DNA from 2 places in the Tatumella citrea genome. Region 1 is predicted to be linked to the other one. Evidence: predicted binding sites of a transcription regulator. Region 1 holds the regulator's gene; the other holds the start of a gene.
What was found. The regulator Fur, encoded in region 1, represses iron uptake genes when iron is present. The targets are predictions, from matches to a motif close to ATAATAATGAGAACNACTATCAA.
Positions count from the first base shown of each region.

Region 2: a site for Fur is predicted at 1,701-1,723, ahead of A7K98_RS03340 (TonB-dependent siderophore receptor). Genes of this name have one in related genera too.

Region 1 is NZ_CP015579.1:1,290,693-1,294,912, reverse strand. It holds gene ybfF (esterase) at 60-842, shown strand; gene ybfE (LexA regulated protein) at 988-1,263, shown strand; gene fldA (flavodoxin FldA) at 1,397-1,927, shown strand; gene fur (ferric iron uptake transcriptional regulator) at 2,260-2,706, shown strand; gene A7K98_RS06180 (family 20 glycosylhydrolase) at 2,842-4,220, opposite strand, start outside.
Region 2 is NZ_CP015579.1:691,669-695,888, reverse strand. It holds gene A7K98_RS03340 (TonB-dependent siderophore receptor) at 1-1,662, opposite strand, end outside; gene A7K98_RS03335 (DMT family transporter) at 1,954-2,871, shown strand; gene parE (DNA topoisomerase IV subunit B) at 2,961-4,220, opposite strand, start outside.

The DNA of each region.
Region 1 (4,220 bases):
TTCCTGAAAGATTAAACCATGATACCCTAAGCAAGCCTTTCCACTGTAAGAACTTTGCCATGATTTTAAACAGCCGTCTGCAAACTGAACAAATTGATGAAGAATCATCCCCGACCCTGCTGATTCATGGCCTGTTCGGCAGTCTGGACAATCTGGGAGTCCTGGCTCGTAGCCTGAAATCCCATACCCGGGTGTTACAGGTGGATGTCAGAAATCACGGCCACTCCCCACGTTCCACGGAAATGAGTTATGCCGCGATGGCCCGGGATATGGTGGATACGCTTGATCACCACCAGCTGGAACAGGTGGATGTAATAGGCCACTCAATGGGTGGTAAAATTGCGATGGCACTGGCCGCTCTCGCGCCACAGCGGGTGCGTCGGCTGATAATGATCGACATCGCTCCGGTGGATTATCAGGCCAGGCGACATGATGATATTTTTGCCGCACTGCGGGCAGTGACAGATGCTGCCGTTACACGCAGAGAATCGGCGGCAGAATTAATGCGCCCTATTCTCAATGATGAAATGGTGATCAGTTTTCTGCTGAAATCCTTCCATCAGGGGGAATGGTTATTTAACGTCCCGGTTCTCTGGGATAATTATGCCGCTATCACTGGCTGGGAGACCTGCCCTGCCTGGCCTGGCCCTGCCTTGTTTATTGCCGGTGGCTCCTCACCCTACCTGGATAACTGTTATCGTGCTGAATTACTGGCACAGTTTCCTCATGCAAAAGCATATATCGTTGCGGGTGCTGGACACTGGGTTCACGCAGAAAAACCGCAGGCAGTCATCAGCGCAGTACAACGTTTCCTGTCACTGAATGCGAAAACTCCGGAGTGATGCTGTATAAGTATTGGCGTCATTCATCGCACTGGAGTATGATTGCGCGCTAAATTTTTATCGTGTGCTTTTAACATGATAACTGTATTCATTCATCACTTTGCTGCGTGTATCTGATATAACGCAGGTGTCAGTTTCAAAAATCATGGCAAAAGAAAATACGGATCGTACCACGCTCGATTTGTTCGCCAACGAACGCCGGCCGGGACGTCCCAAAACCAGCCTGCTTTCGCGGGATGAGCAACTGCGGATAAATAAACGCAATCAGCTGAAACGAGATAAAGTCCGTGGATTGCAGCGGGTTGAACTTAAAATGAGCAGTGACATTGTCGATGCTCTGAATTCTCTGGCGGCAGAACAAAACCTGAGTCGAAGTGAGCTCATAGAACAAATCATTCTGGCGCAACTAAAACAGGGCTAGCCCGGGACAACCGCACTCAGGAACAAAACTGGCCGGTTTACAAGTTTCTCACACTACTCAGGTCTGCTATCATCTGCATATCTGTACTGAAATTACAATTATCTGAACTAAAGATTCAAGAGGTTATCCCCACATGGCAATCGTAGGCATCTTTTTTGGCAGCGATACCGGCAACACAGAAAACATCGCAAAAATGATCCAAAAACAATTGGGTAAAGACGTTGCTGAAGTGCACGACATCGCTAAAAGTACCAAAGAAGATTTGGAAGCTTTCGATATTCTGCTGCTGGGTATCCCAACCTGGTACTATGGAGAAGCACAGTGTGACTGGGATGATTTCTTTCCTACCCTGGAAGAAATTGATTTTAACGGTAAGCTGGTAGCGTTGTTTGGTTGTGGTGACCAGGAAGATTATGCGGAATATTTCTGTGACGCTCTGGGCACAATCCGCGACATTATTGAGCCGAACGGTGCAGTTATTGTCGGCCACTGGCCAACCGCCGGTTACCACTTCGAAGCCTCTAAAGGTCTGGCTGATGACAGTCATTTCCTGGGACTGGCCGTTGATGAAGATCGCCAGCCGGAATTAACCAGCCAACGTGTTAGTCAGTGGGTTAACCAGGTGGCAGAAGAGCTACAACTGAAAGAAATCCTCGACGCTTAATAGGGTTTTTCATCAGAATTGTGGTACTGTTAGCTTCAGGCACCTGCGGGAATGACTAAGATGACCAGTAGTTCCCGCATTAATTTCTTCAGCACGGACACGAATCTTTCATCTGTTCAGTGTATACAGACTGAACCGGACAGAAAGCAACGAACTGTCTGTTTTCTCTGCCAGTTACTTGCCTGGTGAGCATTTCACCCGGGGTGTTTTAAGGGCTGTAGTTTCAATTTTGGTGCATCAGTTCTATAATGAACTAAAAATTATAAGGTCATTACCAAACTTCAGGGCTTCTTGCCAAAGTCATTTTTCAAAAGTAACAGGACACAAACTGCATGACTGACAACAACTCCGCATTGAAGAAGGCTGGTCTGAAAGTGACGCTTCCGAGACTGAAAATTCTGGAAGTGCTTCAGGAACCAGAATGCCACCACGTCAGTGCGGAAGACTTGTACAAACGCCTGATTGATATGGGTGAAGAAATTGGCCTGGCCACTGTATATCGTGTGCTTAACCAGTTTGATGACGCGGGCATTGTAACGCGCCATAACTTCGAAGGCGGTAAGTCAGTTTTTGAATTGACTCAACAACAGCATCATGACCATTTAATTTGCCTCGATTGCGGTAAAGTGATTGAGTTCAGTGATGAGTCGATTGAACAACGCCAGCGTGAAATCGCTTCACGGTTTGGTATTAAGCTGACGAACCACAGCCTGTATCTGTACGGCCATTGTACCGAAGGCGATTGCCGCGAAGATGAGTCACTGCATAACGATAAATAATCAGAATCCGTTTTGATTATTCAGGCGATGAAGGGACTATTTTCTACCCGCAATACAGCCTGTACCTGATAAACCCGCACTTCGTTGCGGGTTTTTTGTTATCTGTTTCGGTATTAAAGAGTCCCCCGGGCCAGCTTACTTTTCGCTGTGCCAGCTGTTACTCCAGCGATGATAAAAACGTTTAAACGAGAGTAACCAACGTTTGGTTGCTGATGTACGGCATTGCTGAAAACAGCATTGGTCGTTATCTGTCATGGTCAACGGCACATTCCGGCTAAAGCGTTTCCCATCCGGACTGACTGATCGGACGAGTAAATCACCATTCACCGCCGGCACCTGCTGCGAATTATAACGCAACCATTGCCGGCCTCCATTAGTAGAAAATTCCACGTTGATTCCTGGCAGAGATGTATTTGCCAGCAAACAACCCGAACGAATTTCCGCTCCCGGCACCGGAATTCTGTATGCAATACCGCTGGCATCAAGCCGCGCAAGCACTGACTGACCCAACAGATTCGCAAATCTCTGCCAGTCACTATTCAATCGTCGCAGATCGACATGATGTGTTACGCCCTTCTCAAATCGCCTGCCCTGCTGATAATCCAGTTCCCAGTCAGCTTTATGCCATGCACGTTCAGCAACAGAAAATAACCTCGGATATAACCGGTATTCCATATCCTGATCGGAACGGACGACTTCACTCCAGACCTGTGCTGACATTCCATAAGCCCCGGGCCAGTGACCTTCTGATGTGGCGGCGAATACCTGCCCGTCACGATCTGTCGAAATTTCGGCATTCTGTGGCAAATTATCCGGGGTAAAACCGAAAATTTTCTGCTCATCACTATATCTTGTCGCCCAGTAATAACCAGGTTCCGCGCCGTTCACTTCATAAGGCATATCCAGATACAGATAATCCGGGTTAGAAACTATCACCTGATAGCCTTTATCTGCCCAGTCATTTACTGATTCAGCTCCGCCCCAGTACAGAGTATCCCAGAAGTTCAGGGCATTAGCCGGAGTGGCGAACTGTTGGTTATCACGATTCTCTTTCAGACCGTCCTGCCAGGCCTGAATCCCTTCCAGACCTTGTTTTTGCGCTATTTCACTGACCTGCAAAGCAAACCAGCCAGGCAATGCCTTTAAACTCGTCACCTGCCCGCTTTTCACCAACGATGCACATCGGGCAGATTTCGCCCAGGGTTGGTCCTGACGACTGAGGTTTCGCTGACCTTTACCTGCTTCAGGGTGTGCAACATCAGTATAGCCCGCCCCCAGATAGATATTTTTGGCTTCATCTCCGCCAAAATGCCAGCGGGTCAGGGGTTGCCCGGCCTCCCGATGCATTTGAATAATTTCCGACATCACCTTCTCAGTGAAGCGTAAGGTTGAAGGCAGGCAAGGATTCACAAAACTGGTCCTGTCATAAAACTGCACGGTGGTGACCTGAGAATTATCACCCTCATCCTGTAAGCGATACTCCATTGCCTGTAATGGTCTGCCTTCCGACATCA
Region 2 (4,220 bases), 600 kb from region 1:
GATACTGGTTTCAGCCTTCAGATTTTTATTCCCTTGCAGATAGCAAGTCGCCCCTGTGTCATAACAACCGTTACCATTGCTGTACAACAGGTAGTTAGGGTTAGTCTGGTACAGGTTTGGTGCTTTCCATGCACGGGCAATCCCCATTTTCAGAGTGAAGTCATCACCCAGATCCTGAGACAGGTTCAGAGACGGGCTGATATTACTGCCGGTATAGGACTGATGGTTTAACCGTACACCCGGGGTCAGTTTAGTGGAGTCGGTCAGGTCAATGTTATCTTCGGTATAGATACCCCAGATATTTGCTGAACTGTATTCACTGCGGTTGGTTTCTGATACGCCTCCAATCTCTGAGGTTGCCGCATAAGTGTTCGAGGTCGGATCTTTCATCGCCTGATGGTTAAACTCAGCACCAAAGGTCAGATTTTGCTCCACCCAGCCATTGATCGGAATATTAATATCTGAGTGGACATTAGTATCATTCAGATTAATGGTCGCAAAACCTTCATCCGTGGTCGAAAACAGCCCTTCTAATCCGCCGGACAAACCTTCTTTCAGACGGGTATTACGTGTTTTCTCGAACTGGATGTAGTTATTGGTGGTGACACCATTATCCCACGCACCGGTATATTTAAGCGCCAGAGTCTGGCGATAAATAATGTTGGTTGATTTACCGTAGTAAGCTTTGGTCAGAGTTGAACTGTTGGTATTCTGGGTATCTCCGGCGTACAGGTTACCCTGGCGGCTGTAACCTGCATCTAACTCCAGCGCTTGCATCGGAGCAAATTCCCAGCGCAGTACACCGTTAATATTTTTGTTGATAACCCCTTCACGACCGGCCGGAACCATACCGGCATATTTTCCTGTACGCTCTGCGGAATGGCCGTCGTTAATATTCTGGCCATCGGCCTGGGTTTTGCTCCAGTTGCCATACAGACGCATAGTCAGAGTATCGGTCAGTCCGCCACTCAGATCGAAGTTTTCACGTTTAGTCGCACCTTCCTGTTTGTGCTCCGGTACGTTGTAATAGCTGTTAAAGCTGCCATGCCAGGTTTTACCGGTCGGTTTAGTGACAATATTCACTACCCCACCCATAGCGCCATTACCGTACATTGCTGCAGCAGGTCCGCGAATAACTTCGATATGATCGATCATCTCCGGAGGTACCCAGTTGCTGTCGCCGCGGGTATCACGTTCGCCACGCCAGCCATAACGTACCGAGTTCTTACTGCTGACCGGCATACCGTCGATAAGGATCAGCGTATTTTCCGGTCCCATACCACGGATATCAATCTGTCGGTTGTTACCGCGCTGACCACTGGTCGAGTTGCCCGTCAGGTTAACGCCAGGCATGGTACGGATAATTTCAGATACATCGCGCTGGATCGGATGTTTTTTGATAGCTTCCTGATCGATGATCGATACGCCGGGCGCCTGTAAAGTCTGTACCCGCCCGGTCACCACAATGGTGGCATCGTCCTCTTTTTTGGCTTCAGGAGTGACTACTTTTTTTGTTTCAGCGGATGTCTGTTTTTTAACCGTAGCACCGGTACTTTGCGGGATATTCTGATCTGAGGAATCTGTCGCATTCGACAGAGGAGTCATAAAACTGCCTGCTACCAGCGATGCCAGCAGCGAGTATTTCAATGATTTATTTGCCATAGAATTGTAAAATTACTGTGTATTATTATTGAACAGAAATAGTAATGAGAATTATTCCTAATATCAATAACGTTTTGAAACACAAAGTAAAGAAACCGTAAAGCCCTTTAACCGGGCGAGGGATACCGGTAGCAAAGCCAGTAAATACAAAGGGTTTTACCTGTTAAACCTGTGGTTTACAATGGAAAATCCCGACCATTTTTGGCAATTATTGAATAGAACAAATATTTTATTACAAATAGAATTGAACGCTTTTTTAATTTTTTAATGTCAGCTTAATCTAAGGTTGCAATGAATACATCCCGACAGGGTATCTATCTGGTTTTACTCGCCGCTACGCTGTGGGGAAGCTCAGGAGTCTGTGCCCAGTATCTTTTTGAATCATATCATTTTAGTGCCGGCGGGATGACAATGATCCGCCTGCTGGCAGCCGGTTTACTGCTTACCTTGCTTGGAATATTGCAGGGTAATCATCCGCTGGCGATGTTTCGGGAAACCGCGACTTTAAAACGGCTGCTGATTTTCAGTGTATTTGGCACGCTGTTAGTCCAGCTTTCATTTCTGATCACCATCCAAAAAACCAACGCGGCAACCGCAACGGTATTGCAGTTTCTGACCCCGGTGGTGTTGGTGTTATATACCATGTTCACCAAAAGAACCTTGCCGGGGCTGGTGATTTTTATCGCTGTGCTGACTTCGCTGGCAGGTACTGTATTAATGGCGACTCACGGCGATCTGACCTCATTGCAGCTTCCTTTGTGGGGGCTATTCTGGGGGCTGATATCTGCCGGAGCGGCGGCATTTAACTCTTCTTATTCGTCAGGACTGATTCGCCAGTTCGGAACCCTGCCGGTGGTTGGAATTAGTATGCTGATCGCCGGATGTTGTCTGATACCGTTCTGCCTGCCGGGACTGCATCTGCGCCAGCTGGATGCTACCGGCTGGCTGGCTTTAGGATATCTGGTTCTGGTGGGAACGGCCTTAACGTTTAGCCTGTTTCTCAGAGGAGCATTTCTGACAGGCAGCCAGAATGCCAGCATCCTGAGCTGTGCTGAGCCTCTGAGCAGTACCGTGCTGTCAGTATTATTGCTGGGAGTATCGTTTGGTGTGGCCGAGTGGGCAGGATCGTTGTTGATTATTCTGTCGGTGATATTTATAACCGTGGCACCGGACAAACAGCGGGCGAAAACAACCTTAACCGAGCTGTAAACCTGTTGCGGTTCAGAGCGGAGCAGCATTTAAACAGAGCTTGCTCCGTCAGGTCATTACCGGCAGACGACGGGTCTGCCGGCAAACAACTAGACTTCGATATCGACTTTATCACCGCGCTCCTGCAACCAGTTACGACGGTCTTCTGAGCGTTTCTTCGCCAGCAACATATCCATGACTTTCAGGGTTTCATCCACATCATCATCATCGACCGTCAGCTGAACCAGGCGGCGGGTATTAGGATCAAGGGTGGTCTCGCGCAACTGCAGCGGGTTCATCTCACCCAGGCCTTTAAAGCGCTGAACGTTCACTTTACCGCGCTTACGTTTCAGTTGTTCCAGAACCCCGGCTTTCTCATCTTCATCCAGCGCATAATAGACTTCTTTGCCAAGATCGATACGGTACAACGGCGGCATAGCCACATAGACATGCCCCCCTTTCACCAGCGCACGGAAATGACGAACGAACAGCGCACACAGTAACGTGGCGATATGCAGTCCGTCGGAGTCAGCATCGGCCAGGATACAAATCTTACCGTAGCGTAACAGGCTGAGATCTTCGCTGTCCGGATCAATACCAATCGCCACAGAAATATCATGAACTTCCTGCGATGCCAGCACTTCATCGGAAGATACTTCCCAGGTGTTCAGAATCTTACCTTTCAACGGCATAATGGCCTGATATTCACGATCCCGGGCCTGTTTTGCCGAGCCTCCGGCGGAATCACCTTCCACAAGGAACAACTCGGTTTTATTCAAATCCTGCGCGGTACAATCGGCCAGTTTCCCGGGCAGTGCCGGACCACTGGTAATTTTCTTACGAACAACCTTTTTCGCTGCCCGCATCCGTCGTTGAGCACTGGCAATGGCCATTTCAGCCAGTTGTTCGGCCAACTGAACATTCTGATTCAGCCACAGGCTGAAAGCATCTTTAACCACTCCGGAAACGAAGGCCGCTGTCTGGCGGGAAGATAGACGCTCTTTGGTCTGCCCGGCAAACTGCGGATCCTGCATTTTTACCGACAATACATAGGCACAACGATCCCAGATATCTTCCGCCGAGAGTTTGACTCCGCGTGGCAAAATATTCCGGTATTCGCAGAAATTACGCATCGCGTCCAACAGTCCCTGACGCAGACCGTTAACATGGGTTCCGCCCTGCATGGTCGGAATCAGGTTAACATAGCTTTCTGTCAGCAACTCCCCGCCTTCCGGTAACCAAAGTAACGCCCAGTCAACAGCTTCAGTATCGCCGGCAAAGCTACCGACAAACGGTTGTTCAGGTAAGGTTGGCAGGCCATCTACCGCTTCTTTCAGATAATCCGTCAGCCCGTCCTGATAACACCAGCG